DNA from 4 places in the Paenibacillus sp. Y930 genome. Region 2 is predicted to be linked to each of the others. Evidence: predicted binding sites of a transcription regulator. Region 2 holds the regulator's gene; each other region holds the start of a gene.
The links. Region 2 encodes Rex, which represses fermentation and respiration genes when NADH is low (regulators of the CRP and FNR family bind a similar motif). Its sites were predicted from a motif close to TTGTGAAATATTTCACAA; they were not measured.

Region 1: a site for Rex is predicted at 4,381-4,398, ahead of AC1TO5_RS20290 (formate/nitrite transporter family protein). Genes of this name have one in related genera too.
Region 3: a site for Rex is predicted at 6,455-6,472, ahead of adhE (bifunctional acetaldehyde-CoA/alcohol dehydrogenase). Genes of this name have one in related genera too.
Region 4: a site for Rex is predicted at 2,748-2,765, ahead of nirB (nitrite reductase large subunit NirB). Genes of this name have one in related genera too.

Annotation. Positions count from the first base shown of each region.
Region 1 covers NZ_JBXCIX010000012.1:20,152-28,333, reverse strand. The annotation lists gene AC1TO5_RS20315 (phosphoglycerate kinase) at 1-738, opposite strand, end outside; gene gap (type I glyceraldehyde-3-phosphate dehydrogenase) at 885-1,889, opposite strand; gene AC1TO5_RS20305 (sugar-binding transcriptional regulator) at 1,956-3,047, opposite strand; tRNA gene AC1TO5_RS20300 (tRNA-Arg) at 3,245-3,319, shown strand; gene clpP (ATP-dependent Clp endopeptidase proteolytic subunit ClpP) at 3,673-4,257, shown strand; gene AC1TO5_RS20290 (formate/nitrite transporter family protein) at 4,470-5,258, shown strand; gene AC1TO5_RS20285 (L-lactate dehydrogenase) at 5,261-6,196, shown strand; gene AC1TO5_RS20280 (HPr family phosphocarrier protein) at 6,439-6,708, opposite strand; gene whiA (DNA-binding protein WhiA) at 6,807-7,748, opposite strand; gene AC1TO5_RS20270 (gluconeogenesis factor YvcK family protein) at 7,755-8,182, opposite strand, start outside.
Region 2 covers NZ_JBXCIX010000004.1:497,033-505,214, reverse strand. The annotation lists gene AC1TO5_RS14740 (AAA family ATPase) at 1-109, opposite strand, end outside; gene AC1TO5_RS14735 (hypothetical protein) at 102-644, opposite strand; gene AC1TO5_RS14730 (hypothetical protein) at 924-1,451, opposite strand; gene AC1TO5_RS14725 (amidohydrolase) at 1,453-2,748, opposite strand; gene AC1TO5_RS14720 (redox-sensing transcriptional repressor Rex) at 2,741-3,385, opposite strand; gene dinG (ATP-dependent DNA helicase DinG) at 3,390-6,260, opposite strand; gene AC1TO5_RS14710 (hypothetical protein) at 6,277-7,026, opposite strand; gene panD (aspartate 1-decarboxylase) at 7,134-7,517, opposite strand; gene panC (pantoate--beta-alanine ligase) at 7,510-8,182, opposite strand, start outside.
Region 3 covers NZ_JBXCIX010000003.1:189,539-197,720, forward strand. The annotation lists gene AC1TO5_RS09905 (cation diffusion facilitator family transporter) at 1-862, shown strand, start outside; gene AC1TO5_RS09910 (amidase) at 1,258-2,685, opposite strand; gene AC1TO5_RS09915 (superoxide dismutase family protein) at 2,896-3,423, shown strand; gene AC1TO5_RS09920 (polysaccharide deacetylase family protein) at 3,633-4,460, shown strand; gene AC1TO5_RS09925 (YxeA family protein) at 4,555-4,890, opposite strand; gene AC1TO5_RS09930 (hypothetical protein) at 5,189-5,545, opposite strand; gene adhE (bifunctional acetaldehyde-CoA/alcohol dehydrogenase) at 6,545-8,182, shown strand, end outside.
Region 4 covers NZ_JBXCIX010000002.1:511,873-520,054, reverse strand. The annotation lists gene nirD (nitrite reductase small subunit NirD) at 1-304, opposite strand, end outside; gene nirB (nitrite reductase large subunit NirB) at 307-2,712, opposite strand; partial or broken gene AC1TO5_RS07745 (transposase) at 2,989-3,149, opposite strand; gene AC1TO5_RS07740 (NAD(P)/FAD-dependent oxidoreductase) at 3,341-4,450, opposite strand; gene AC1TO5_RS07735 (cell wall hydrolase) at 4,738-5,577, shown strand; partial or broken gene AC1TO5_RS07730 (DUF4256 domain-containing protein) at 5,592-5,957, opposite strand; gene AC1TO5_RS07725 (acyl-CoA dehydrogenase family protein) at 6,314-7,495, shown strand; gene AC1TO5_RS07720 (AraC family transcriptional regulator) at 7,619-8,182, opposite strand, start outside.

The DNA.
Region 1 (8,182 bases), on a different contig from region 2:
TGCAAGATCAAGTTTACTGTTATCAAGAAGAGATTGACCGATTTCATGACCTTGAGCTTTGAAGAATGTATAAGAAAGACCGCCACCGATAATAATGTTATCCGCGATTTCGATCATTTTTTCAATAACTGCAATTTTATCTTTAACTTTAGATCCACCAACGATTGCCGTGAACGGACGAGCTGGATTGTTAAGCGCTTTGCCTAGCACATCCAATTCTTTCTCCATAAGCAAACCAGATACAGCCGGTAGGAAGTGAGCGATACCCTCTGTTGAAGCATGTGCACGGTGAGCAGCACCGAATGCATCATTTACGAATAGATCAGCAAGATCAGCAAATTGTTTTGCTAGTTCTGCATCATTTTTCTCTTCACCAGCATTGAAACGAACGTTTTCAAGCAACATTACATCACCATTGTTCATATCAGCGATAAGTGCTTTAACAGCATCGCCAACTGACTCATTAGCTTTAACAACTGGTTTGCCAAGTAACTCAGCAAGACGAACTGCACTTGCAGTATGACGAAGCTCTTCAACTATTGCGCCATCAGGGCGACCAAGGTGACTAGCAAGAATAACTTTAGCACCATTTTCAATTAGGAAATTGATTGTAGGCAATGTCTCGCGAATACGTTTGTCATCTGTAATTTTTCCATCTTCAAGCGGAACATTATAATCTACACGAACAAATACTCGTTTTCCAGTTACTTCGATATCACGTACACTTTTCTTATTCATTAGACGTTCCTCCGCACCATTTATATTGTCTATAGCTTAGAACCACAAAACCTAGTCATGCTAATATTGTTGAAACTTCACGACACGATTATATATAAAGAGCGGAAACAATATCACTGTTTCCGCTCTTTGATATTACTCAAATATTACTTGATAAGTTTTGCAAAATGTTCAACTGTGCGAATCAATTGAGATGCGTATGACATTTCATTGTCGTACCATGATACAGTTTTAACCAATTGTTGGTCGCCCATAGTTTGAACTTTAGTTTGAGTTGCATCGAATAGAGAACCGTAAGTAATACCAATAACGTCAGAAGATACGATTTCGTCTTCTGTGTAACCGAATGATTCGTCAGCAGCAGCTTTCATAGCAGCATTAACTTCATCAACAGTTACTTTTTTGTTCAACACAGTAACAAGTTCAGTTAGAGAACCAGTTGCTGTTGGTACACGTTGAGCTGCACCGTCAAGTTTACCGTTAAGTTCAGGAATTACTAGACCGATTGCTTTAGCAGCACCAGTTGTGTTAGGGATGATATTTTCAGCCGCTGCACGAGCACGACGGAAGTCACCTTTAGGGTGTGGAGTATCTAGTGTATTTTGGTCACCTGTGTAAGCATGAATAGTTGTCATAAGACCTTGAACGATACCGAATTGGTCATTAAGAACTTTAGCCATAGGAGCTAGACAGTTAGTAGTACAAGAAGCACCAGAGATAACCGTTTCAGTACCATCAAGAATTTCATGGTTAGTGTTATAAACGATAGTTTTCATATCGCCTGTAGCTGGAGCAGAGATAACAACTTTTTTCGCTCCACCTTTAAGATGTTTTTCAGCACCTTCTAGAGTTGTGAAGAAACCAGTACATTCTAGAACGATATCAACGCCAAGCTCGCCCCAAGGTAGTTCTTCTGGGTTACGGTTAGCAAGAACTTTAACTTCTTTGCCATTAACTTTGAAGAAGCCGTCATGCACTTCAACTTCGCCATCGAAACGGCCTTGAGTTGTATCATATTTAAGCAAATGAGCAAGCATTTTAGCATCTGTCAAATCGTTAATTGCTACTACCTCAATACCTGCCACATTTTGAATGCGACGGAATGCCAAGCGACCAATACGTCCAAAACCATTAATACCTACTTTAATCATGAGTAAATCCTCCTAAGGTTAATTTGTTTTTGAAAAGATTTATATATTTGAGACGAGTGTAATAAATTACAGTTCGTCGTGATGCCGATTAGCTTCATAGTTCTCGATCATCCGCAACGCTGCCCCTTCATCAGTGACAAGTGCGTGATCATAACCAAATTTCATGATTGCATCAATAGCTTCAGCTTTGCTAGCACCGCCAGCAACTGCTATCAACACTTCAGTTTGAGCAATATCCTCAAGCCGCATACCTACTGTTTTCATTTTATAAATAGGTTCACCATTACGATTAAAATAAAAACCGAATGATTCGGCCATTGCACCTTCGCCTTGCATCGCCAGTAATTCTTCAGGATCAGTCTTTCTTCGTCTGGCCATTACAATAGCGTCACCAATGCCGTGCACAATAATTCGTGCATTTCGAATAACTTCAACAATTTCTTTAATGGAAGGTTCTTGAATGATCGATTCATACGCATCAGAGCTAATATGATCGGGCACATGTAGTAATCGGTAATGTCCACCCGTCCGTTTCGCCAGCATAGATGCGATCGTGTTCGCTTGATAATCCAAGCTTTCACCAAGACCACCACGAGCTGGTACAAATACAATATCTTTGATGGAATTGGGTAAGCTCATGTACTTGGCAACCTGTGCAGTTGTCGTTCCACCTGATACCGCGATAACATCTCCAGAACGTATTGCTTGCTTCAGCAACTGGCTTGCTGCACGGCCCAATTCACGCTTTGCAATTTCTGATTGTTCAGAATCGCCAGCAACGACAATAACCTGCTTTAACCCATACATCGACTTCAGCTTGTCTTCAATTTCTGAGCTACGAAACACTTGATCGCCAAGCTGCTCGATTTCCTCAAGCACTTTCTTGCCGTCTTCGCTTAATTGCATGCCAGAAGATTGAATAATTAGAAGTCCTTGTTCTTTCAACAGCTCCGTTTCAGCTCGTAGCACTCGTTCGGTCATCGATAACGTTGTTGCTAACGCACGTCGACCAATTGTTCCTGCAAGCATCACTTGCTGCATAATTTTATATCGCTTTCTCATGACATCCAAAAGCTCTGGTACTAACTGTCTTTGCAGTTCAATAAGCTGACGCATAAATACCATCACTCCATCGGAAAGAGTCCACGTGTACCACATACAACATTACTCTAGAACTCATTGGACATCTTCTGTCCCTGTGGTATGATTTAAGTCCCACCTTTAGTTTACCTAATATTTTGACGTACTGCAAGTGCCGTTTCTTCATGTAAGCGATTGCCCGAATAATTTATTTGAATTTTAAACTTGCTTCGCTTCCTATTATCCCATATAATCGACAATGTCATCTTAAATTAGCGCCCGTGGTCCAATGGATATGACGTAGGCCTCCGGAGCCTGAGATCTAGGTTCGATTCCTAGCGGGCGCGCCAAACCTTCTACTTATAGCCTGTACAAGAGAATTTTCTTGTACGGGCTTTTTTATTTTTATAATCATGCTACTATCATTTTATACATAAGCTAATGTAGGATATCGATACATTTTCTCGTCATTTATTATGTTTAATGACTACCAATATAGGTAACAATGATGAAGTGGAAATAAAGTCTGACTATCTTTGACTTTTAATTAAAATTCTATTATGATATTTACACAACATAGTTGTGATGTGGTGTTGTACTTAGTAGTTCATGAAAAGTTTAAGTCGATGCTTTCGACGCTACTTTTCATTTACAAGAAGTTGTACCAAGTAGTTCATGAAAAGTTTAAGGAGGATTGGTGAAAATGAACTTTGTACCAATGGTTATCGAGCAAAGTAATCGCGGAGAACGTTCTTATGATATTTATTCTCGACTTCTGAAGGATCGCATCATCATTCTTGGATCTGGTGTAAACGACGTCGTTGCCAATTCCATTATTGCGCAAATGCTTTTCTTAGCAGCAGACGACCCAGAGAAAGACATTCATCTATACATTAATAGTCCAGGTGGCTCTATCACTTCAGGTATGGCTATCTACGATACGATGCAATATATTAAGCCTGATGTATCTACAATTTGCGTAGGTATGGCAGCATCTATGGGTGCATTTTTACTTACTGCTGGAGCGAAGGGCAAACGTTTTGCACTTCCGAACAGCGAAGTTATGATTCATCAACCGCTTGGTGGTGTTGAAGGTCAAGCAAGTGATATCGCCATTCGCGCTAACCGCATCATTAAAATGCGCGAGAAATTGAACGGTATTCTTGCAGAACGTTCTGGCAATCCGATTGAACGTCTTGAAAAGGATACTGATCGCGATTACTTCATGAGCGCTCAAGAAGCACTGGAATACGGTTTGATCGATAAAGTTATCAAACGCATAGATTAATACCTACAGCTTTGTAACACTTATCTAGAGACGATAGTGGTTGATCCACATTGAACATTTTTTGTTCTAGTGAACCAACCACTGTCGTCTTTTTCATTTGATAATTTTCCATATATTTCTTATTCGTGATTTATGTCACATACATTATAAGCTGTTCACAATATGATAAAGATATCATCAAATAGATTTTGCTTACTTGGAGGAATTCTATTATGGAAACAGAAGCATTAGCTCAAATTGAACAACTAGCTGCAAAAAAACTATCTATTTTCAAACAGGATAAATTCCGTTCCTTATTGAGATCAATTATGGCAAGTATGTTTATTGGATTTGGTGTTATTGCAGCCTTTAAGACGGGATCTCTCTTCTATCAAGTTGAATCACCGTTTGCATACCCTGCTGCAGCATTGATATTCGGTATGGCTATTATTCTAATCTACTATGCTGGTGGAGATCTATTTACAGGTAATACATTTTATCTTAGCTATGCTGCATTACGTCGTAAAATGACTTGGATAGATACATTAAAAATGCTATTATCTAGCTATATAGGAAATATTGTTGGTGCAATTCTGTTCGCAATACTCGTTTGGTTAACACAGCTTTTTGCTGATGTTAATGTGAATACTTTTCTACTGGAAGTTGCTCACAAAAAAATTGATGCTTCAACCATCGAAATATTTTTTCGTGCTATCTTATGTAACTGGCTTGTATGTTTAGCATTTTTCATTCCATACTTTATGAAAACTGATGGAGCAAAAATGTTCGTCATGGTATTGTTGGTATTCAGCTTCTTTATCGCTGGATTTGAACATAGTATCGCAAATATGTCTGTTTTCGCTATATCTATAGCAGCCCAAGGCTGGGGAGTACTTAGCATCGGAGATATACTACATAACCTCATCCCTGCAACATTAGGTAATATAATGGGCGGCAGTGTACTTATGGCCACGTTCTATTATTATCTCAACAAACCTTATTTCAAAGAGAGTGGGGAATAACTATGAAAACACGTAAACTTGTTATGATCGGCACAGGTGCAGTAGGCTCTACAACGGCATATACGCTATTGCTTCGCAATCGCGTCGATGAACTCGTTCTTATCGATGCTAATCACGCAAAAGCAGCAGGTGATGCACTAGATATGAATCACGGAATGCCATTTGTAGGCGGAGCAAAATTATGGGCAGGTACTTATGCTGATTGCGTAGGTGCGGACATTATTATTATTACTGCAGGCGCGGCACAAAAGCCTGGTGAATCTCGTACAGATCTTTTGCAACGTAATGCAGATATTTTTGATAGCATCATTAAACAAATATTACCGTATAACCAAGAAGCGATTCTGCTTATCGCAACAAATCCAGTAGATATTATGAGCTATGTAGCACTGAAGAAATCTGGTTGGCCAGTTCATCGTGTCATCGGATCTGGTACATTGCTAGATAGCGCAAGATTCCGTTACTTGCTGGGTAAAGAATTGAAAATCGATCCTCGTAGTGTGCATGCACATATTATTGGCGAGCATGGTGATTCTGAACTTCCAGTATGGAGCTTAGCTAACGTTGCAGGAGTAGATCTCAAGCTTCCTGATGATACGAAGCAAAATATTTTCACGAATACCCGCGACGCTGCTTATGAGATCATCGAGGCAAAGGGCTCTACTTACTATGCCATTGCACTCGCGATTGATCGTATTGTAACGGCCATCTTTGATGATGAAGGTGCAGTATTGAACGTATCTACATTATTAGATAATTATTGCGGTGTGTCTGATGTCTATCTAGGCGTTCCATGTATCGTTGATCGCAGCGGTGTTCGTCAACCACTTGAGTTGAATTTAACTCCTGAGGAGCAACAATTATTTGAGAAATCTGCCAATAAACTTAAAGGCATGATTGATAGCTTGAATCTTGAACTTGATTACAACAAAATGTAATTGATCATTATAGTTTCACCATGTAAAAAGTCTGCATGAAGGGAGCAAATCGCTTCCCCTTCTCATGCAGACTTTTTACTTTTTACTAAGTAATGATCCATCCCTTAACCATAGCAAAAAGGATACCTGCTTATATCCGCGAATGTGAATATAACCAAGTATCCTTCTATAACTTTCGATCATATGACTGTACATACAAAGTTCATATCGAAAATCAATAATAATGCGCTTAAGCCACATGACTATTGATTTTCTAATTCTTCTTTGCTTACTAATGCAATTAGGCCATTAACTGCTTGTTCAGCATCTGAACCTTCGGCACTAATTGTAATTTCCGTACCAGAGCTTATTGCAAGACTCATAATACCCATAATCGACTTTGCATTCACTTTTTTATCGTCCTTCTCAACAAATACCTCGGAGGAAAATTTGTTTGCTTCTTGCACAAATAATGCTGCTGGTCTTGCGTGTAGTCCTGTTTTTAGACGAACAACAACTGGAAGCCTTGCCATGGTAAACATACCCCCTATATAATTGAATCACTAATTCATTCACAATCGTTCATAATTAAAGCTTTACAAATTATTATACCATTTTCGCACTGTTTCTACTAGGATAAAGTTGAACCATTTCGTATTTTATCAGCAAGTTCGTCTATTTTGCGTAAACGATGATTAACACCCGACTTACTTACTTTCACTTTAAGCATCTCTCCAACTTCCGTTAAGTTCAAATCAGGATGCTGTAAGCGTACTTCAGCTACCTCACGAATTTTATCAGGTAAGTTTTCAAGACCAAATTCTCTTTCAAGAAGCTTTATATTATCGATTTGTCTTACCGCAGCACCAATCGTTTTATTCAAGTTAGCAGTTTCACAATTGACGATTCGATTCACTGAGTTACGCATATCACGCATAATCCTTACGTCCTCAAATTTGAATAAGGCTTGATGCGCACCGATTATGTTAAGCAACTCAATAATTTTCTCGCCCTCTTTGATGTAAAAAATAAACCCCTTTTTGCGTTCAATGCACCTGGCATTCAAATAAAATTTATTAGCAAGATCGACTAATGACTTACAATGTGCTTCATACATCGATGATATCTCTAGATGATAGGAAGATCCTTCTGGATTATTAACTGAACCACCGGCTAGAAAAGCTCCTCGTAAATAAGAACGCTTGCAGCAATTCTTCTTAATAATATCTTTATCTATCTCTGAGGTAAACATAAATCCTTCAGACACAATTTTCAACTCACTCAATATTTCTTGCACTCGCTCAGGCATCCGAACAATATAAACATTATTCTTTTTCAAGCGCATTTTTTTACGAACAAGCAATTCGACGTGTACTTCAAAGTGCTTCTTCACGAGTGTATATATTCTACGAGCAATCGCAGCGTTTTCCGTTGAAATATCTAATACGACCTTGCGGCTCGATAAACTGACAGATCCGTTCATGCGCATAAGAGCTGCTAATTCTGCTCTTTCGCAACAGTTATCTGTCTGAATCATCGTTAATTCCTTCTTGGTCTGTGCCGCAAAAGACATTTCATCTCACCTCTTTCTAAGCATCCAGTTCTCAACTAGTTTGTAAATATGATGGCTTAATCGCTCCGCATCATGTCTTAAAAACGTACGGAATAATACGAGTTGATCCGCAATAACATGATAACCTCGCTTTGTTACTTCATCAATGTCTAGTTGCACTGCTTTTGCACCTATCTCCGCGTATTTACTTTCTACGTGAGGAGGTATTTCACCATTATTTACAATAACATAATCGAACAAATGATGACCAATATGATCGTAGATCGCATCTAGATGATCACTAACAGAATAGTTATCAGTTTCACCTGGCTGTGTCATAACGTTACAAACGAATAATTTTACTGCTGCTGATTCTACAATAGCTTGCGCTAGCTTAGGAACCATTAGATTCGGCATGATGCTAGTGTAAAGACTTCCTGGACCGATAAGAATCG
Region 2 (8,182 bases):
ATAAAGCTACTGTAAATATGCCCGCTCCTATATTTATGAAATAACCAAATGTGACACTTAATAAGGCGGCAAGTATACCAATCGCACTTTCCTTTGCATAGTTACGCATTGCGCCATACCTCCATCTCCTGATTATGAATCGGAAGTAATATATGTTTCACTTGCAGATCTTTTCTAATCGTTATATACACATAGTTGTCATCAATCGTGGCATTGGCTTCTAAGCCTGTATTCTGCTGCTCTAATGAGTCCATTAAGCTCGGTAGCTTACTGTATTGCTGTAAGGACATTACTTCAGCAACATTGAACAGCTGAGTATCCCAAAGTGAATCTAACTCTCGTTGCTCTTGCTTAGTAAGAGAAATCGTAACAAGATTAGACTTATAAGAATGTTGGGTCATAATTAGTTCTATTTCATGAACGGCTTCTTCCAAAGTAACATTAGGAAGCGGCGCAATCTCAATAAAGACACGATCTCCGTCTTCTACAATTGGTAACGTCACTTCTGAAAATTGAGCCTGCTTAAGTTGATTTTCTAATGGTTTTTGCTGAGCTACATACTGATAAGTAAATCCACCAGTAACTACAACTATAATCGTAACTATAAATGCGATAATCATTGGCTTTAGCTTAAAATTTTGCAATTAGTCCACCTCAATTATCAATTTTTAACTACAATGAAAGTTCAAAATATGGGCTTTCAGAACCGAGAAGATGGAGCGCTACTTGAGAAAGGCGGAAGCGCAAGTGTACATTAGTAAGTACACGCGAACCGTACTTTCCAAGTTCGCTTCATATTCGACGCGAATACGCTACAACGCACTACTTCGTTATCAAAGTCCATTTTTTGAACTACCTTTATAGCAATTAGTATATCATCTTTGCTATACGAATTAATTGCATAAATAAAGGAAACGAGATCGTTATGATCTCGTTTCCTTAGGAATTGTATATTCATCTATTAAAGTTCCATCGCTCATTGCATAGAAGGCATAGATAATATAATTGCTATCATCCTCGCCATAATGAACTTCCCACGCTAGCTGATTTGCCAAATATGCTTCCTTTATCGTAACGTTTTTTGCAGTTGGCTTAGATGATTGTAGCTTTTGTAAGACAACTTCAGATGAAACAATAGCGTTCGTATTCGCTGAGGCTAATATGTTATTATCTTGCCATACCGCATACTGCTCTTGTCCATCCAATGTTTCCGCCAGCACTATCCAATACTGCTCTTCCCATATATATTTTTCAAGATAATTTTCAGTGGAAAGATCATATTGCTGAGCAAGACTTGCACGGACTTCATCTTTTTCATTCCAACGATCCATCTGGATATTACGATAAAACATAACGAGTAACACAATAATAACAATGAAAAGCAATATACTGAAAGCTATCCATTTGCGTGGCGTCATCCAAGGGGATCGTTTCTTTTCAATGGCTCTCATCTTATTTCAACAGACGCTCAAAGCTAGCTTGCGCCTCGTAGCGAACTTTCTCCTCATCCATTGTAAGTAGCTTTCTATTACTAACAACTTGCTTACCATCAATCCATACATGAGCTACATCACGACCATTAGCTGCATAGACAAGATGAGAAATAAGATCAGTACGTGGGAAGAAATGTGGTTGATCGATATTAATTGCAATAAAGTCAGCTTTTTTTCCAACTTCAAGCGTACCGATTTGCGAGTTCCAGATGGCTTCGGCACCCATTGACGTTCCAAGCTGCAGAGCTGTATAAGCAGGAACTACAGTCGGATCACCTGACACTCCTTTATGAAGCAATGCAGCAGCTCTTATTTCTTGGAATAGATCTAAGTTATTATTACTTGCAACACCATCAGTACCAAGCGAAAGCTTCACACCAGCTTTCAATAGTTCCGGTACTCTTGCTACACCACTTGCTAGCTTTAAGTTACTAATCGGATTATGAGAAATTGATGCACCTCTTGCTGCTAACAGTTCAATTTCTTCATCCGTTAGATGAACAGCATGCGCTAATAATGCTGGACGTGAGAAGAAGCCTAGCTCATCCAGATGCGCAACTGGACGTTTTCCGTACTCATCTACATTCTGCTGCACTTCAGCTTTCGTCTCTGACATATGAGTATGTAACGGCAAATTCAGATCATGTGCAGCTTGTACAATACGAGCGATATAATCTGGAGGGCAAGTATAAGGTGAATGCGGCGAAAGCATTGTAGATATTCTTCCATTACCTTGACCATTCCATTGTTTTGCAAATGAAATTGCATCTTCTAATTTGGCTGTTTGTACTTCAGGTGGACAAAGTCCGATGACTCCTCTAGTAAGAAAAGCACGAATACCTGCTTGCACCGAAGCTTCAGCGACTTGATCCATGCGATCATACATATCTACAAATGTTGTTGTACCACTTAGCAGCATTTCAGCAATCGCAAGATTACTTCCTGCCCGTGTATCTTGATCAACATATTTTTCTTCCATCGGCCACATTTTTTCTTGTAGCCACACTTGTAAGTTCAAATCATCTGAGAAACCGCGAAGTAATGTCATCGCTGCATGACCATGTGTATTCACTAAACCAGGCATGAACACTAATCCTTTACCATCTACACGCTCGGCATCTGCTATATCTACTGGTCGATCTGCACCAATATATGTGATGACATCATCTGTTACGATCATATGCCCACTTAACACTTCAGGTATTGCACCTGCCATCGTAACGAACAAACCGTTTTCAACCCATATCTTACTCATCGTCGGCCACCTCTTTATTATTCAAATAGTAAGCTAAGCTCAATAATTCCTTCGTAAAATCAGCATATTGGATCCGAACATGATCTGGCACACGTAATATTGTTGGAGCAAAATTAAGAATACCTTCGATTCTTGTTTCAGTTAATTGATTAGCAACATTTTGTGCTTCAGAAGCAGGTACAGTAATAATACCAATACGAATATTAAGTTCATCGATCGTTTTCGCTAATTCAGACATCGGCTGAACGGTTAAGTTATTAATTTTTGAACCCTCTTTATTTTCAACATTATCAAATACAGCAACAATTTGCATGTTATCATTACTGTACTTGTTATAATTACATAATGCATGCCCTAGGTTACCAGCACCGATCAAAGCTACATTAATAGTCTGATTAATTTTAAGTATATGACGTATTTTATCAATCAAGTAATCTACTTCATATCCTATTCCTTTACGTCCGAAATCACCGAAGTAAGCAAGGTCTTTTCGAATTTGTGCTGGATTGAGGTCTAATCGATTACCGAGATCTTGTGAGGAAACCGTCCCAATTTCACGACTTTTCAATTCATGAAGTACTTGCAAATAGATAGGTAATCTTCTAACAACAGCTTCAGAAATTTTTGTTTGCTTCATCCGTTCAATCCTCCTTTAACCACTCTTCCATCCGCTTGGCCATCTGACTTGTATGCATCGTCTCGATTTTCGGAGCAGGTAATGAATATAAAAAATGTTTACCATAATAAGCTTCAATTACTCTAGTATCATATATGATTACAATCCCTTTGTCAGTAGCTGTACGAACTAACCTACCAAAGCCTTGCTTAAAGCGAATGACTGCTTGCGGGATCGATAATTTCATAAATGGATTTTTCTTCTGCTTCACTAGCAATTCCGACTTCGCCTCAACAAGTGGATGATTAGGTGGTTGGAATGGCAGTCGCACAATCGCAAGACATTGCAACGCTTCTCCAGGAATATCTACGCCTTCCCAAAAGCTGCTTGTACCGAGCAACACCGATGCTTGATTTTGCAAAAATCTACGCGTTAATTTCGTGCGATTATTACTATCAACACCTTGTCCAAGCACTTGAATATTGCTACCTTGCAGCGTTGCTTTCAGCGGATCATATACTTGCTTTAACAATCGATATGAAGTGAATAAGATCAGCATTTTCCCACCGAGTGTCTGTGCACTTTCCGCTAATGAGCCTACTAATTTATCCAAATATGCCGCGTCAACATGAGCACCCTTCAAGACAGGGAAATCACGCGGGATAATAACTAAAGCCTGCTCACGATAATTAAAAGGTGAATCAAGCATGACTGCTTTTAACCGATTGGTGTTTTCATATGACGATAATCCAAGCTGCTCGGCAATATATTCAAAATTTTTCTGAATAGATAATGTAGCAGATGTCATAACGACAGTATCCTTCACTTCAAATAAATATTTTTTCAACAATCCGCTTACATCGACTGGGGCAGAATAAAGCTGTAATGATCTGAACTTATACGCTTGCGTTCCTTCCATCCAGTACACATAATCTTCCTGTTCAAGCTTCATAAACATCCGCAATTCGTCTTTGATTCTATTCAAATCACGTAATATACCATTCAAATCAATGAGAATGCTTTGCAAGCCTGTATCCTCATCAAGTCTTTCCTTCACTTCATTCGAAAGCTTTTCAATTGATTTAATAAATCGCGACAGTAATACATGGAAATTGTTTTCCACTTCCATCGCTTCGTTCCATTCATGCGGCAGCTTATGTCGATCTAATCGCAGCACCATACTTGCTGTACCAACAGATTCTACCTCATTACTTTGCATCGCATCGGAACTAACAATACTATAGAGCCATTCGAACAACTTATCCCAATGCTCTTTCATATCTTGAAGCTGTGGATAGGCACTATCGATCACTTCATTCCACGCAGCAGTATGATCGTCCCCATCCTCTTGAATACGAATACGAAGCGATGGAAGCACTCCTGTTCGCATGTCTTTATACAGCATGTTCATTGCATATATATACGAAGTATAGGTCATTTGGTTACCAAGATGTTTACCAGCAACTTCCTCAAGATGATGTGCTTCATCTAATATGAGATTGGTGTAACCAGGTAAAAGTCGATGATCGGCTTGAATATCTGTAAAAATCATCGAATGATTCGTAATACAAACATCAGATATCGTCGATTCATGCTTTGCACGATGATAATAACAACGTTTGAACCAAGGACAAGCGCGATTCAAGCATGAATCAGCGTCACTTGAAACCGTCCCCCAAAAGTCTGCACCACGCAATCCAAGATTAAGCTCCTCTTGATCGCCCGTTTCCGTTTCTGATAACCAGACAACCATCTGTGCTGCTGTCACAGGATCATCAACTGGTGCAACGAAGTCCTTCATATTCAATTTATGTTCAAATTTCCGCATACAAAGATAGTTGCCTCTTCCCTTTAATAACGATGCTCGGAAAGGGAATGGTAATATTTCATTAAGTAAAGGAATATCTCGATTGCGAAGCTGTTCTTGTAAATTAATTGTATGAGTGCTTACGACGACTTTCTCTTCCGCTTTTATGCCGTAATATAGCGCTGGAATTAAGTAACCTAATGATTTACCAGTACCCGTTCCTGCTTCAATAAGCAAATGCTTTTTATCAGTAAGTGCCTCAAATACTTCATCATACATTTGAATTTGCGGTTTACGCTCTTCATAGTTCTCAAACATTTCCTTAAAGCGATTTTGGACATCTTCAATATATTGCTCGAAGCTTGTTACGCGTTCAAAATATTCGTTGGCATTTTCTTTTTCTCTAGCGGACGTTTCATCTGACCAAGGCGTTGCCTTTAAGGCGAACTGACGGTAATAATCGTATTCAGCTGAATCAAATACCGCTTGCTGCTCCATTAATTTTTCCGTATAGTTCATATACCAGCCGATGTCTCGTGACTCATCAAAAAATGAAGATAGCCGCTGCAATGTGAGCAGCGGCAAAGAACGAAGCTTTGATACACAATCAATGAAAATATGAGCTGTAGCAAGTGCATCACTATCGGCACGATGCTGCATTTCATGTTCTACGCCTAATTGCTCAGCTACCGTCCCTAATTGATACGAAGTGATCGATGGGTATAAAATACGCAAAAAATCCATTGTATCTAATCTTCTCCCATTGAAAGGGAGATATCCACATTGATCAAGGGCATGATTCAAAAAATTCGCATCAAAGCCCACGTTATGAGCAACGAGAACAGCATCATCAAGATGTGGTATTAGTCCAACTAAAGCATCATTCAAATCAGGAGCATCTTGAACATCACTGTATTGAATCCCTGTAAGACCTGAAATAAACGCAGGAATCTCAACAGTTGGCTTAACAAATGTACTATACGTATCGATAATCTCTAATTCATCAGATACGACAACTAGTCCGATTTGTATAATTTCATCCAAGGCACTATGTCCAGTTGTCTCCAAATCAAAAATGGCATACTTCATTCAGTGACCGTTCCTCTCACGTACAGATCAACTCTGTGCTTCCAAAATATAATGATAGCTGCTCTGGAGTTTCCATACAGCATTGTAAATTTTTAAGTGAATCTTCAAACTGTGGATAGATGGAATAAGCTTTACGGAATAATTGCTCAGCTTGGTTCATATTCAGCTTGATCGCATGAATACAACCGAGCGCATTGAAACTTAATGCTAACCATTTGGGAAAATCGCTCAATACCGTTAACAATTGAAATTGTCTTTGCGCTTCGTTCCAGTTGCGCATATGCATTAATGTCATACCATAATATAATCTTGCCATATTGCATTCTGGAGTAGTCGTAATAATTTGATTAAATAAACCTGCAGCTTCCGTAAACATAAAAAGTTTATAATAACCTTGTGCCCGATCAAGAATTAGCTCATCTTCAAGTGGTGTATAAAGATCACATTCATTGCATGCTTGTTCTTGACTGTACGTGTCGATTACTTCCTTAGCATGTATCACTTGAGTAAACGTGGATTCATCTAATGCCGCCTGATGCTCCGACTTTGCACTGATTGCTTCATGCTCTCGCTCACGATAAGATTCAAAAAATATAGCAAGCTTTTCTTCGAATGACACCCAATGATCCATAAATAAATCATTTGTTTCCTTCAATTCTTGAATACGAGAGCAGTATTCTTCTCTTTCCTCAGCGTCAGCTTCTTCATAATGCTGAATAATGTAATCAAGCAGCTCATGCATTGACGAAAACATATCACTTATCATACCGTATCCCGCCTTCTTTTGAATGTAGGAGTCTACGGTCATTTTCTGTTGAAAGTGATCTTTTCATTCAGCATGGCAGTCGTTACATAAAGAAGGGATTAACTTGATTATAGTATGGTCGAGTGAATTTCACCATTCATAAATTGTGTTGGCTTGTTATTCTCGTCAAGCACAACAATAGTTGGACTGTAAGAATGTGCTTGCTCTTCCGTCATTAAGCTGTACGATATAATAATAACATTATCACCTGGTTGTACAAGTCTTGCCGCAGCGCCATTAAGACAAATGACGCCTGTGCCTCGTCCACCTTTAATAACATAAGTTTCTAGACGAGCACCATTATTATTGTTAACAATTTGCACTTTTTCATTTTCTAATAGGTCCGCAGCGTCCATAAGATCTTCATCAATCGTAATACTACCAACATAATTAAGATTTGCTTCTGTTACTGTAGCACGATGCAGCTTAGATTTCATCATTGTTCTATACACGCTCGATCACCTCACTAACTTGGAATAACGCGTTATCAATTAAGCGAGTAGTACCAAACTTTACGGCAACCGCTACAATAAACCTTTGATTTTCAACACTTGTTGCAATGGCAGCTTGTCCATTGATCACTGTCAATGACGGATAATGTAATAATTCTACATAATCAATTTCACCAGTAGTATTTGTTAATATCTCATCTTTAATAAATGTAATACATTCATCTGCTGACATATTACCGTCTACACTCAGCTTATGATGGAGCTTGTTAAGTGACTGGCTTAACGTCGCAGCCTCTGCACGATGTTTTGCAGATAAATACACATTGCGAGAGCTCAGCGCAAGACCATCTGGCTCTCTAATAATCGGACAAGGTACAATATCTACGTTCATATCAAGATCTTGAACCATTTGCTCAATTACTGCTACTTGTTGAGCATCTTTCATCCCAAAGTAAGCTCTATCAGGCTGAACGATATTGAATAGCTTACTAACGACTAATCCAACACCATCAAAATGTCCTGGTCTGGATGCCCCGCATAAGCGATTCGTTACTTCCTCAACTTTAATTGTCGTTAATGGTTTTGCCTTGTACATTTCTTCCGTAGTTGGCAAAAATACAATATCAACGCCACATGATGCCGCAAGTGCTATATCTCTTTCCTCA
Region 3 (8,182 bases), on a different contig from region 2:
AAATCGTAAAGGGTTAATTATTGCTCTTATTATTACTTCAACTATTATGATTCTTGAGTTTTTCGGCGGCTTAATCACAAACAGCCTTGCTTTATTATCAGATAGCGGACATATGCTTAGTGACGCTAGCTCGCTATTATTGAGCTTAATCGCATTTGGGTTTGCTGCCAAAGCAGCTTCGCCCAAACGGACTTATGGATTTCATCGCTTTGAAATATTAGCAGCTTTATTGAATGGTGCCACTCTATTTCTTGTCGCCGGAATTATCATCGTAGAAGCATTCAAAAGGTTTGTTGAGCCACCAACCGTTGCTAGTGGTTCTATGATTCTCATCGCCTGTATTGGCTTATTAGCTAACTTGCTCTCAGCTTACTTTCTAATGAGAAAAGGCGATGTGAAAAATAACATTAATATGCGTAGTGCTTATCTCCATGTTATCGGTGATGCCCTTGGTTCTGTCGGTGCCATTGTTGCAGGGTTGATTATGTTAGCATTTAAATGGTATTATGCCGATCCAATCATTAGTGTTGTTGTTGCCCTACTTATTCTTCGTGGTGCTTGGGGAGTATTGAAGCAAACGGTTCATATATTAATGGAAGGTACACCATCGCATATCGATCAGCAGGAAGTGCTACATACATTGCAGAAGCTACCATATGTGCTAGAAGTACATGACCTGCATATATGGACGATAACTTCAAATTTTGATGCATTAAGCTGTCATATCGTGATTGAGGAGCATGCTGATCAACATGCTGTATTACAACAAGCACTAGCTCTAATTGCAAATAAATTCGCAATTGAGCACTCAACAATACAAATTGAAACACCTTCCTTTAATCATGAGCCGCTTAAAGTTTAGTTTGTAGTCACTATCTAACGTAGAAAAAAAGCTCTGATGTCGTAGTTATTATACTGCAACATCAGAGCTCATATTGGGATAATCTATGCTATTTTCAAATTCCAGTTGCTCATCATAATAATATATCTATCTAAATATCATGTTTTGGCACATTGCGAACGAAAAAAAATAACGATAATGTTATGCAGTTAGTAATGATAAGTATATTACCGTTTTTTCCATTTCATAGAACTAACCTCCTTCCGTAAAAAGCATAAATGGTTATCACATTATGATAACCATTTATGATAGAGATATAAACAAATTAAACTTTAGTCAGTAGAATAAGTAGTAAATGCTTCATTATACTCATATTTAGTTGTAGTATTTGGAGTTACACTAATGGAGATTTACCTCTAGGCGTCGTAAGTAGTACAACGTTTATAACGATACATCTCTTCCTCTAACCATTCTCCTAATTGGAAAATAGCATCTTCATTGCCGATGTTGCAAATAAGCTGCACACCAATTGGCATACCTGCTTCATCCGTACCGATTGGCATCGTAAGCGATGGAAGTCCCCATACATTGGCATAAGCGATATAAGGCATATATTGCTTGTATGATTTGCGAATCGAGAATATTTCACTGTACAACTTACCATGCTTTTGCGCTGCTTCATGGTAGACAGGAATAATGAGTATTTTATTGCTGAAATACTCAGCGATCTGCTGATCTCCTTCAGCAAACAGCTTGCGGATTTCTGCTAGTCGATCTTCCGATGGTTGAAACATTCGAGCACCTATTAACGCCCAAGAAAGATAAGGATGAAGGTCAGATTGGCGCGTTACCTTCTCTTTCACGAACTCCCATAAAGGATATTTCTTCGTACCATCTTCCGTTAATAATTTCACTACATGCTTGGCTCCATCTATACTCATTAATTCTTGCCAAATAAGCGCACAATCATCAAATAGTGGAGGCAACTCACTGTTTACTTTATAATCAGCCGCTAATTTGGCACGTAATTGCTCCATCAGTTGATCCGTTGTTTCATGTAGTGGAATATTGGGTTGCTTATAAGGCATTACAAGTTCATAAGCATCTAGATCAACGAATTTCCGCTTCCCAGCTGTTAAGATTTCATTCATAAGACGGGCATCACGTACTGATTTGCTCATCGCACCAATACCTAGCATACGATCCTGCTCCGGAATTGTCACATGGGGGAAATTACCGACAGCACTAACCTGCTTATCACCTGATTTGAAACCGACAATTCCATTGTTATGGCTCGGAAAGCGAATAGAACCACCAATATCTGCTCCTAATCCTACTGCTGCACCACCAAGAGCAATTAACGCACCTTCCCCACCGCTAGAACCACCGACCGAGCGCGAAAGATCCCAAGGATTATTCGTCCGACCATATAGCTTATTTTCTGTTTCCTGACAGAAACAAAGTGTAGGCGTATTCGTCTTACCGATGATGATCGCACCTTCTCGCTTCAACAAAGCTACTGCTTCAGCATCCTCGGGCTCGATATTATCTTTTCGATGGATCAGCCCTCCTGTCGTTGCCATTCCTGCAACATGGAAGCAGTCTTTAATACTAATCGGAACACCATGCAATCTACCTACTGCTTCATTATTTTTCAATTTTATATCTGCATCTATCGCTTCCTGCTTGGCAATATCATAGCGGTCAGCCGTTACAAAATTTACACTTTTGTTCGCTCTTTCAAGATGTTCGATATAAGCATTGGTAACTTCTAATGAGCTATACTGCCCAGTTTTAATTTTTTCTGCTAGTGCCGTTGCATCATCATCTAATATTTGTTTCATCACCATTCCCCCCAAAACCGTTGTGAGTTTTTACGAGTAAAAAGTTAATTCGAATATAGTCTTTATAAAGAGTAGTCCGCTATTACTAGTGTACGTGCCTAGTTGCTATATATTCTAATCATACTAAAACTCAACAGCGTTTGGAATATTAATTATTCTATTGGGCAACATATGCTAACAACTTAATAAACACTTACAATGGAGGGTTTTATGAACAAAATATTAATTGGGCTATCCTTGCTCATCGTAAGTTTGTGTATCAATACAACTGGCGTCAGTGCGAAGGGAAAAACAATAACTATATCTATCATTAATACCGATGGACTTAGTATCGGAACAGCAAGCCTTGTACAAGATGGTGACAATGTCAAAATTCACTTACAAGCTACACAATTAACTGCTGGTGTGCATGGCATCCATATACATGAAAATGGACAATGTGATCCGCCTGACTTTAAGACAGCAGGTTCACATTTCAACCCCATCAACCATCAGCATGGATTCAACAATCCCAATGGATTTCATAACGGTGATTTGCCTAATGTCGAAGTATCGAGTGATGGTACAATCGATGTGGAACTCATTACAAGTGTCGTTACACTTAAAAAAGGTGAAGCTAATTCATTGCTTAAGAAGAAAGGTACTTCACTTGTCATACATGCAGATGCTGATGACTATGTTACCGATCCAGCTGGTAATTCTGGAGCTCGCATTGCGTGTGGTGTTATTAGTAAATAAACAAAAAGGCAAGTTTCCAGTTTTTCTGGAAACCTGCCTTTTTTTATTGCTACTTTTGTCTGTTCATGAATTTTCCGATAATTCTTCTTATTTACATATTCATTCATAATCAAGCTATAGTACAATAATATTGTAGCTTCACCGCAACATAATACGAATGGAACAGCGATTAGTCATTATAGCTCAATCTATTATATGGAGGAAGACAATTGAAGAAGTATATATTAATTTTTATTTCACTATTATTTGTCGTTAGTATTTCAACAGCAGCATATAACTATTTTAAAGGCCACGACAAAGGTGTCGTCGTACTTATGTATCATGATTTTGGTTATAGTAAGGACCCGAAAATTATTAACGCTGAAGTATTTGAAGAGCATATGGCTGCATTAGCTGCTTCCAAGTATGATGTTATTTCGATGAAACAATATATTGATTATATGGAGGGCAATCTTGAACTAGACAAGAAATCTGTACTCATTACTTTTGATGATGGCTACGAGGACTATTACAGTATCGCATATCCTATATTGAAAAAATTCGAACTACCTGCTACTAACTTCATTATTGTGAAACATACCGATCAACCTAACGAGAAAACACTTCCCCATCTAACTTGGGATCAAATGCGTGAGATGCAACAGTACGGTCAAAGCTTCTACAGCCATACCTATAATCACCATCTTTATCTTGACCCTGGTACATATAAGCAGGCAGCATTAGTTAGTTTGAAAGAAGATGAGACCGAAGAAGAATATGTCAATCGTATAAAAAATGATCTCTCCATTGCGCATGAGCTACTCGTTAAGGAGTTAGGGGAACAGCCTAATATCGTAGCTTTCCCGTACGGACGCTACGATGATAAATTAATTGAGATAAGTAAAGAACTTGGCATTGAACACACCTTCAATATAAAGAAAGGTATTAATCAGTCCAAAGGGGCTAAGCAGACCGATACCGCAGTATACCATAGAGTGAACGCTGGCTTATCAAAATTTAGCGGCGAAGATTTATTAAAGCTTATTAAAAGACAGTAATGATTACAATCACAAATACTTTACAAAGACAATTAAAGAGCATAAGTACGGTAGACCGCACTTATGCTCTTTAATTGTCTTTGCAAACAGATACTTATTTCAAAGCATCGGCAGGAATATCTTCCTTCTGTATTACTTTCCATCCCTTCGTATATGCTCCCTTAGCAAGCACTCTCACATAGGTCTCTTGTTCTAATTCTTTGCTTGAAGAGAATGTAACCTTTTGCTTATCACCCTGCTTTGTGTAGCCAGACAGATTATATCTGTAGCGGTCATATTTCTTCTCGTATCCAGCTGGTTTAGTAATTTCTGCATACACATATTCCTCCGTATACAGTGGATTGAACTGATCAAATTCCCGTTTGAATGTCAAATACATGGCCGAACAAATAACTAGTACGATTAGCATAAAAACAACTGTTTTTTTCATGAAAATCCCCCTCCCATATTGTTTATTCAATTCATTCATATGAACTTAATTGTAGCTTAAGTTTACGCTTAAACTGCCGTCTTGTCGTACGTTTTAGGTGACATTTCGAATAGGAAGGTGACAACATTGTCATGTTAAACAAAAAAAATATAATGTTAACTAGGTTCCCAATAATGAGTATTAAGATTATAGATTTTCTCCATTTGAAGCGAAACCTAACTTTGTAACAGAATATGGAGATAATCTACTCACTTTTAATATTCCCCCTGTAATTATACTCCCTACTTTTACCTTAATTTCAGCAAAATACTTCCACACACGATGATTCAATTTTAATCTCATCACCAGAGTTTAATATAATTAAAAATTTAATTTTACTACAATCACTTTCAAGACTAACATTGTTCTCTAAACAATCATCTATTGAAGCTTCAAAAAAATAAAACCCACTTCCCCAAGGTTGTTGACAACTAATCGAAAAAAAAGATAGATCTTTAAACGTTAAATTTAACATACTACTCTTTTGGTTCGGTATATTTAGCATAGTAGAAATTAATACTGTTTGATTGCGATAATCACAGTTTATATCTAATAGTTCGGCATCATGTAAATCTAATTTTTCAAACTCATGCTTATTCTTTGAGTTAATAATCATTAACTAACTCATCTCCCTTTATTGTGATATAAAAGTTTTATTACTTTAACCTCACTAATAAATCTACCAATACTAGCAGAGTAGTATCACCTAGCTTAATCTCCAACTTTTATAAATTTTTCTTTTAACAAGCTATTTTTTAATTGGTTTGCTATGTTCCAATTTAAGAAGTCTAATTTTATATTTATCGAATAATTCGGTTTTTGATATTATTCCAGTAGTTTTACCTCTTCCGAATTTCGTTTCTATTATTGCATCAGGGAATACGGTATTATATTCGCTATTTCCACTAGCTAAGGTTTGTTTCCACTTTATATACCCCCAGTACCTTCACTTAAACCAATTCCATCGTATTTAACAATAACTGTATCCTCTACAATTATAATTGGACCATTCATCTCATACTCCAAGTAAAAAGGAAACTCTCCGTAAGTATATGTAGGTTTAGGAGGATTTTCTTCAAATAAGAGTCCTACATAGATTAGTAACCAAGGACCTACAGTAAATGCAAAAAGAAGAAGTATTATTATTGCTGGGATTAACATACCTCAACGGATTATTCAACATAGACGTATCCTAGTTAATAAACCTCGTGCTTTCGCTGTTAATTTTTAGTATATCATCCAACATGTTGTTCTGGAAGATTAGGCATCTGATAATTCGCTTGACGCTTCATTAGATAATAAATACCAATAAGTTTCCTTCGGTGTCTATGTAATATCACTGCCACGCCCTTCTAGGCAGTGCATGTATGTAGAATTATATTCCGTTTGACAGTAAATCACCATTAAGTATCTGCTGGAATTTAAGGAAAAATGATATCGATTATCCTCTTATTAACAATTCAGACATATGTATAATGTAAATTTAACAATGTAAGCGGTTGTGTAACAAAGCTGTCATACATCCTTGTGAAAAATTTCACATCATTTATGTAGTTGGAATTGGTACTATTTGAGTAAGAACAAAAACAAATTTCCAACTAGGAGCGTGAGAGAAATGGCGGTTAAGAATGAAGCGGTTAAGGACATTAAACAGAGTGCTGAAGGGTATATCCAGACTGTGATTGACAAATCTTTAAAGGCACAAGAGAAATTCATGGATATGAATCAAGAGCAAATTGACAACATTGTAAAGGCAATGGCTCTTGCAGGTCTCGACAAGCATATGTATCTTGCGAAGCTGGCTGTTGAAGAAACAGGACGAGGAATATACGAAGACAAAATCACTAAAAATATGTTTTCAACAGAATCTATTTACCACAGCATTAAATATGAAAAAACTGTAGGTGTTATCGAGGATAATCCGTATGAAAACTATCAGAAGATTGCAGAGCCTGTAGGGATCATAATGGGTATTACTCCAGTAACAAATCCAACATCTACTACGATGTTTAAGGCACTTATCTCAATTAAAACACGTAACCCGATTATTTTTGGATTCCATCCATCTGCACAAAATTGCAGTCGTGAAGCAGCGAAAATTTTACTTGAAGCAGCTGTGAAGAATGGTGCACCGGAAGACTGTATTCAATGGATCGAGCAGCCTTCTATGGATAAGACAAATGCACTTATGAATCATCCAGATGTTGCTTTAATTCTAGCCACAGGTGGATCTGCTATGGTAAGAGCGGCATATAGTTGCGGTAAACCGGCTCTTGGCGTAGGTCCTGGTAACGTACCTTGCTTCATTGAAAAGAGTGCAGACATTGATCAAGCTGTCACTGACCTAATTCTGTCTAAATCATTCGATAATGGTATGATTTGTGCATCTGAGCAAGCAGTTATTATTGAAGTACCAATTTATGATCAAGTGAAGAAGAAAATGATCGCTAATGGCTGTTACTTCCTTAATAAAGAAGAAACTGCAAAATTGACAGCTGGTGTTATGAATACAGAAAAATGTGCTGTTAACCCTGTTATTGTTGGTCAATCCGCAGTTAAAATCGCACAAATGGCTGGCATTGAGGTTCCAGAAGGCACTAAGATTCTAGTAGCAGAGCTTGAAGGTGTAGGCATGAACTATCCGTTGTCTGCAGAGAAGCTAAGTCCTGTACTTGCATGCTATAAAGTAAAAAATGCTGATCAAGGTATTGAACGTGCTGCCGAAGTCGTAGCCTTTAACGGCATGGGTCACTCTTCAGTTATTCATTCTCACAATGAAGAGGTTATCCAGAAGTTCTCTTACCGTCTGCAAACAGGACGTATTATTGTGAACTCACCGTCTTCACATGGTGCTATTGGTGATATATATAACACGAACCTACCATCACTAACACTAGGCTGTGGATCTTATGGTCGTAACTCTACTTCTTCAAACGTAACAGCAGTGAACTTAATTAACGTAAAAAGGGTGGCACATCGTACTGTGAATATGCAATGGTTCAAGGTTCCAAACAAAATCTACTTTGAAAAGGGCTCAACGCAGTACCTATCAAAAATGCCGGATATTAGCCGTGTAGCTATTATCACTGACCCTATGATGGTAAAACTAGGTTATGTGGAAAGAGTAGAGCATTACCTTCGTCAACGTCAGATACCAGTAGTAATAGAAGTGTTTTCTGAGGTAGAACCAGATCCATCTACAACTACTGTAGATCGTGGTACAGAGATGATGAATCGATTCCAACCAGACTGT
Region 4 (8,182 bases), on a different contig from region 2:
ATACTTTGTCATCCTCAATTGACGTCTCATACGTAGCTACGCATCCCTTATCTGGCTCTTGAACCTTTCCATCGAGCAAGGAAACTTTGTACTCATGAAGTGGGCAGAACACATATTCACCAGAAACAATACCTTCAGCAAGTGGCCCATTTGTGTGAGGACAAACTCCGCCAATTGCCTTAATGCGATCATCTAACAAGCGAAACACTGCAATTCTATTACCATCTACAATAATTTCACGTCCAACACGCTGCTCCAGCTCATCAAAATTCACAACAAATATTTTCTGCTTGACTTGAGTCATTGTTAACCTCTCCCCACTGTATAGAGTTCTTTTTCCATATTTTCATTGTTGCGTACGGTGGTCCAAGGATCATTGCGTTTTCCAGCAACTGCCTCATCAAGCTCTGCAAGCAAATCCTTGCACTGTACCTGGTCTAGCAGGACAGATTTGATATGATCGAAGCCAAGTCTTTCGATCCACGGTGCAGTACGCTCCGTATAGATTCCAGTTTTACGATAGTATTGAAGCATTGCTCCACAAAGATCAATGACCTCTTGCTCAGTCTCGACCGTCGTTAGTAGCTGTGCCTCCTTTACTTCAGTACCACCATTTCCACCGATATAAATTTGGAAACCGTTCTCTAGTCCTATGACACCAAAGTCTTTCACTCCACTCTCTGCGCAGCTGCGTGGACAAGCAGAAACTCCCATTTTAAACTTATGTGGTGTGTCAATATACTCAAAACGCTCCTCTAGCTTAATACCTAATCCCATGGAATCCTGCGTACCAAATCTGCAGAAATTAGCACCGACACATGTTTTGACAGAGCGCACTGCTTTGGCATAAGCGGAAGCTGACGTCATATCCAGCTCCTCCCAAATATCGGGCAAATCTTCCTTCTTCACACCATATAAGCCAATACGCTGACTACCTGTTATTTTAACAAGCGGTACTTGATATTTGTCTGCAACCTGAGCAATTTTCAGCAATTGCTGTGGCGTTGTTTGTCCGCCTCGCATTCTAGGTATAACAGAGAAGCCACCATCTTTTTGGATGTTGCCATGCATACGTTCATTAACAAAACGAGATTCTTTTTCATCAATATGTTCTTTCGGGAACGTAACATGCAAGTAGAAATTAATTGCAGGACGACATTTGGTGCATCCTTCAGCGTTGTTGAAGTTTAACTCCTGATATACCTCTTGCGTTGTCGTTAAGCCTTTTTCATGAATCTGCAGGACGATTTCATCTCTTGTGAGATGAGTACAAGCACATATTCCAGTAGGTGCCGCTGTAACCTTATCTCCAATCACATGAGCTAATAGCTCACCGATGTCTGGTTTACATTTACCACAAGAATTTCCCGCCTTTGTGCAACGTGTCACCTCGGCAACAGATGTTAATTGCTGAGCATGAATCGCTTGAACAATCGCGCCCTTCGTCACACCATTACAGCCACACACTGTATCAGCATCATCCCATTCTGCAACACTCATACTTGCCTCATCCCCCGCAGAAGCCAGCAGAGTTACAGCATTAAGCGTCGTAATATCAATCCCATTGCGCAGCATTTTATAGTAGCGATTTTCCTCTGACGTATCGCCATAAAGAACGATACCAACTACTCGATTATTTTGTATATATAGTTTTTTATAGCTATTAGCTAGGCCATTATAAGCTTCAATTGATTTAACATCATCACTTTCAATTATAATTCCTGCTGAGAAAAGATCACACCCGGATACTTTTAGAGAGGTGGAGACAGTACTACCTCGATACCCCTCTGTTGCTCGATCTGTTAATACATCCGCCAGAACTTTTCCTTGTTCATAAAGTGGCGCCACAAGTCCATATATTTTATGATTATGCTGGGCGCATTCACCTACAGCATAAACACCATCAGCACTCGTCGCCATAAAGTCATCGACAACAATCCCTCGCTCAACGTTCAGGCCAGCTTCATGGGCAAGCGCTGTTACTGCTTTAATCCCAACGGACATTACAACCAAATCCACCTCTAGAATACTACCGTCGCTAAATTCAATCGCTTCTACTTTTGTTGTACCTAATATTCGAGCTGTTTTTTTCTCCATCATAAATTTGATGCCTTGCTTTTCCAAATCCTTTTTCAGCAAATGTCCTGCTTGCTCATTCAGCTGGGTTTCCATTAACCATTTTTCCAAATGAATAACGGTTACCTCCATGCCTTGGTCAATTAAACCTTTGGCTGCTTCAAGCCCTAACAAGCCACCGCCAATTACTGCTGCTCGTTTGCAGTTTTTTGCCGCCTCAATCATTTGAATCGTATCATCAATCGTGCGGAAGCCCAGCACTCCTTCAAGCTGTGCACCTTCAATTGGTAAAATAAAGGCTCTTGAGCCTGTAGCAATAATACATTTGTCATACGTTATACATATTCCACTCGCTGTCGTTACTCGTTTGTTTGATGTATCTATTTGTACAGCAGGATCGTGGTGAACAAGACGAATGCCATTATCCTTGTACCATTGCATTGGATTAGTAATGATCTCATCGACCGTCATTTTTTTCTGCAATACATTGGATAACATAATGCGATTGTAGTTCGTGTATGGCTCTTCGCCAATAATCGTTATTTCATATTTGGTAGAGTTACGTTCCAATATTTCTTCAATCGTTCTTACCCCAGCCATGCCGTTTCCGATTAGCAACAGTTGTTCAGTTATCATAGCAATCCTCCTGCTCGTGAAATAATTCACTTATATTGTGATAAGTTTCACATTTGATAATTTGATGATATCATGTATTTGGAAATTCGTATATTAGGGAAATCCCTAATACAAATATCACTTACTAAGTTTCCGATACTATTGTGTTAAGAAAAACCGTCAGAAAAATTTACCTGACGGTCCTTTTTAGGTTTTGCGTATGTCCGTAACTTTGTATTCATATCCACGAGCTGATTTTTCTAATTTTTCGCACCTTAGACTATAATTTTATAGTCCACGAGCGAATTTAGGTACTTTGCTAGGATGAATAACCTCATCTTCAGGTGCCATATCTAAAAAGTATTTAAAGGACTTGTCATATTTAGAACGTTCTACACATCCACATCTGATACATCGAAGATGGATTTCAGTAATAAATATTTAAACATTCGAATAGGAGGTACGGTATGTTAAGTAACTTAAAGTCCTTTGTTCACACTGAATAATCAACTCATGTCTCAATCAATTCAGAGACGTCAATAGATTTGTTCTCCTTGAGTTGATCTATAATCTGCTGGTGTCGCCGCTGCACAAACAATTGTATGTCCTCCGTTCTATGTAGCTAATATTTCTATAGTATCAAATGTATTTATTCTACTGCATAATCTTCAAGCTGAATATCTACCTGTTGATTCATAGCTAGCTTGGCTAGCTGCTCACCAAGAAATGGTCCCATCGTTAATCCCGATGACCCTAGTCCATTAGCGACAATGAGTTTATCCCATCCTGAAACCCTTCCTAGCACTGGTAGAAAATCTGCAGTAAATGGACGGAATCCTACTCTCATCTCATTTAGGCTACAATTGGCAAGACCAGAAGCCGTTTGAATACCTTTATTTAATATCTCTTGCATCCCACCTGCAGTTACAGAAGTATCATAACCTACTACGTCATTTTCATGAGTAGCACCAATTACGATACGCCCGTCAGCAAATGCAAGTAAATATTGATCTGTTGGCGGCATTACAACTGGCCATAGCTCTGTACTGGATTGGTCGGCAAGATTCAAATGCATTATTTGAGCCTTTTGATAATGCACTTGAAGCATAATTCCAAGCGGATGAAGTAATGCATTGGACCAAGCACCAGCGCATACAATGACCTCATCAGCTTTCATTATTTGTTGTCCTACTCTAACACCTATAATTGCATGATGATCATGCTCTAGAATAGCATCTCCTTCAATCATCTGTGCACCGTTACGCTGTGCTGCTCTTAGTAAAGCGTTTCTCAATTCACGTCCATCCACTCTTGCTGCACCTGATACATGAAGTGCGTGATAACCTTCCGACAATAATGGAAACTTTTCCTTCGCTTCAAGATCTGTTAGCATCGTAAGTTCACCTATTTCAGGGGCGTCCTCTCTGCGAAGTTCCGCTCTTTCTTTCATTGCGGCTAACTTTTCCAGATCATTATGAACACATATCGCGCCTACTTTTGCATAGCCCGTGTTAATCTCTCCTGCTTCCTCTAGCTCCTGAATAAGTGAAGGATAAAAGCCTGCTCCAGCTTTAGCAAGACGATACCATGCTTTATTTCTACGTTGTGATAACCATGGACAAATAATCCCCGCTGCTGCATCCGTTGCTTGTCCTGCATCTTTACGATCTATAATTATGACATCAGCACCTAGCTTACTTAACTGATAAGCTGCTGAAGCTCCTAAAATCCCTGCACCAATGACAATAACCTTTTTCATGTCCGAATTCCTTTCTGCCCAATATGAGTTAGGTTTATTATAACGTATCTCTATTATGAACAATTTCCAAATATTTGCTCATATACTATTAGAATATCTTCATTTTTATCAGAATAAATGATCAATAATTCGAGAAGAATCTGCTTACTGCCCTGTTTTTCATTATTATAACCTCGATACCTATTCTCATTTTCCCTCTTTTTCCAGTAATTTGATTACCAAAATTATCGTACAATGGTGCAATGAGGGAGGAGATTGTCTTGTTGAATAAACGTTACACTATGCCTTTGGCTCTATTATTGATTATTGTCTATGTTTGGCTAACGCCGCACGCTTCGGCGCAATCACTCAGCAATACGACGGTATATGTCGATGGACAGCGGATCTCGACAACTGCTATTGTACAAAACGGACTACAGCTTGTTCCAGCATCATTTTTTCGCCGTCTGAACGTCTCGGTTAACTGGAGTGAGCGATATCGGGCTGCCGTACTCAAAACTGATACGATTGAGATCGGTTTTCCCGCTGGCAAACGTTATTCCGATTATCGACGTGATGGGAAGTCAACATGGTTTCGGGATAGCTTGGTTACACGGACAACGCTAAATAAAGGAACAGCATATGTTCCTTTAGCCTATACTGCGAAAAAAATCGGATTGCATATCCATTACAATTCTCAATTACGCGCAGCGGTAATTACAACGGGAAATGATACAAACCTCGTGTTAGTAAATTCTGAACAGCCATCTGCAGAAGATTTGAAGTGGCTGTATCAAATAACCGAAGCGGAGGCAGGAGGCGAAACCTATGATGGTAAGGTAGCAGTCGCCGCATCAATCTTGAACAGAGTCGATCATCCTGATTGGCCTTATTCTATCATTGATACAATATTTCAGGTCGAATATATAAACGGCCGTTCATACTATCAGTACTCTCCGGTATTGGATAAACGTATCTATACGGTGACGCCAAGTCAAGAGTCCAAACGCGCCGTTCAAGATGCAGTAAACGGCTCCGACCCGAGTCTGGGAGCCGTCGTCTTCTATAATCCGGACAAAACATACAATAAATGGGTACGAAGCCGTCCTACCACAGTCAAGATCGGTAATCATATGTTTGCAAAATAGTATCATGCATTGAATAGCTTAATGCCCATAGCAGTTGCCATTTCAATAGCACTAGTTTCAGGCTTATGTTGTTTTCTTGACTCTAGTGCTTCATTGTCATAACAAACACTTCTACGTCCTTTTGGACTTTCTGCTGAACAGTCATAATAAACGTATTCTCCAGTCGCTTCATCATAACTAACGACATCTGGTTCACCACCGGTTCTTTCCATTTCATATAATGACCATAGTTTTTCATTATTAGCTTCAAGCTCTTCTTGTACTTTAGACCATACCATTTCAGTGTGGCGGTTCATGTTTTTATCAAAACGAGCTTTCAATATTACAAGCAGTTCTTTACTTTGATCAAGTGAAAACATCATCTTTTCATTATTCATCATGAAACTTCCTTAATATTAGCTAACCATCTTATAATACCATATTGTTATAATTCCATTTCAATGCTATCTTCACTTTGTCCTATAGAACCCTTTAGTGATCAGCCATATTGGGAATAAAATCTCAAATATCCCCCCCGGAATAAACAAAACGAATCCAGGATCAAATCCGATTCTTGGAAATATTAAGAATGCTTCAATGTTAAAGCGATTATATCATAATCATCGATCGTTCCTTCATTCAATTTCAACAGCAGAATTTTCACAATAAAAAATTTATTCTATCAGCACTTGCTTGAACCCATTAGAAATAACAGGGATAATAAGAATAAATTCACCTACTAAAAGGATGATACGATATGCATACGCAAGAATCGATGTTTGTTCGTAATGAAGAGCAGAAGAATAAAATGAAGTTGATAAGTAACCTAGCCGATTCCTTTATCGAGGAGGCGCATAGGGCTGATATGGAAAATCGTTTCTCATATGCTCATATTGAGGCGTTACGTAGAATTGGCTATCCAGCTTTCACCGTACCGAAAGCATTGGGTGGACAAGAGATATCTATCTATGAGCTCGTCCTCTATCAAGAACGATTAGCCCAGGGAGATGCTGCTATTGCCTTAGGCATTGGTTGGCATTTAAATGTAATGTATGACTTAAATCATCGGCAACTATGGTCTAAGGAGCAGGTAGAAAAGTTAAATAAAGCAGTTGTAGCACAACAATTGATTGTTAATCGCGCTGCAACAGAAAAATCAACAGGAAGTCCTCAGCGCGGCGGTATGCCACAAACCACGGCTATAGCATTATCCGATGATACCTTCCAAATTAATGGTCGTAAAACCTTTACATCATTATCACCCGTACTAGATTACTATATTGTTACGGCTAGATATGGAGAACGAACAGTAGAATTTATCATTCCTCGTCATACAAAAGGAATAACGATAGATCCTACATGGGATGTTGTTGGTATGAAGGGAACTGCTAGTCATGATCTCGTATTGGACAACGTCATCGTCTCTATGGAATCCTTAGTCTACTACTATCCAAGCGAAAGAAGCTCTGTAGCTAGCCCTTCTCTATTGCATATCCCTGCCTGCTACCTAGGCATTGCGCTGGCTGCTAGAAAAGAAGCACTTCGATTCGCTAAAGAATATCAGCCAAGCACATTATCTCAACCTATTCTGTATACACCTTCAGTAACTCAGCAACTTGGTCAAATGGATCTTGAGCTTCATGCAGCTCGACATTTTCTCTACGGCGTTGCGCAGCGCTGGGATACTAGGGATAGGAATCAGGAAGATTCTTTCTTTATCCCTGAGCTTATATCTGCTAAAGTATTTGCTCAAAAAGCTGCAATGTCGGTTGTTGATATCGCGATGAAAATTGTTGGTGCGCATAGTCTTGCGGTTAGTCATCCATTACAGCGCTTATATCGTGATGTTCGATTCGGACTACATAATCCACCAATGGAGGATATGGTTATTACGAATTTAGGTAAGCAAGCTATTCAAGAGGCTGAGTCACATCTATAGTTTAGCTAACTGTAAGTTCGCAAACAGACTTACAGTTTTTGTTTTTGCACATGTTTAAACAAGGACTGGCATCACGCTCCCCCTTGTTTATCCACATATCAATTTTATTCATGCGGCGAAGGTTTAGTTTTCTATCGTCATTGCATAGAGCTCTCGGTAAGTTGTAGGAGTTATTTTCTCATATTCCATAAACCTTTTATTGAAATAGCTAACACTTGGGTAACCCGCTTCATTCGCGATTTGACCGATGGAGCAATCATGACGCTCCAGCAACCATTGCTTGGCGATTTGCAGTCTACATCTTGTAATAAACTCCATTGGTGTAATCGACATCGTCTGTTTGAATAACTTGCAAAAATAGTGAGTGCTCACATCCGCTTTGCTTGACCAATATTCGAGCTCGAAAGGTTCTGTAGCAGAAGATTGCATATCGGGAAGCAAATCCAATATCTTTTTATTAGTTCCCCCTTGTTTCCGCTCTGTTAAAGGAATCGCTTGTTCAATAAAATTAACAACTAATGCGTACGTCCTAGCAGATAATTGGGTCGGATTAAGCATTAGATTTGTTTCCGCCTCTAGCATCAACTCATCATGTAGTTTAATCCACGGCTCGATTTGCTTTAAAGTCCACAGTTGACCTGGTTTAATATTATTGCTTAGTAAATAGTCCTGCAGTTTATCTCCATA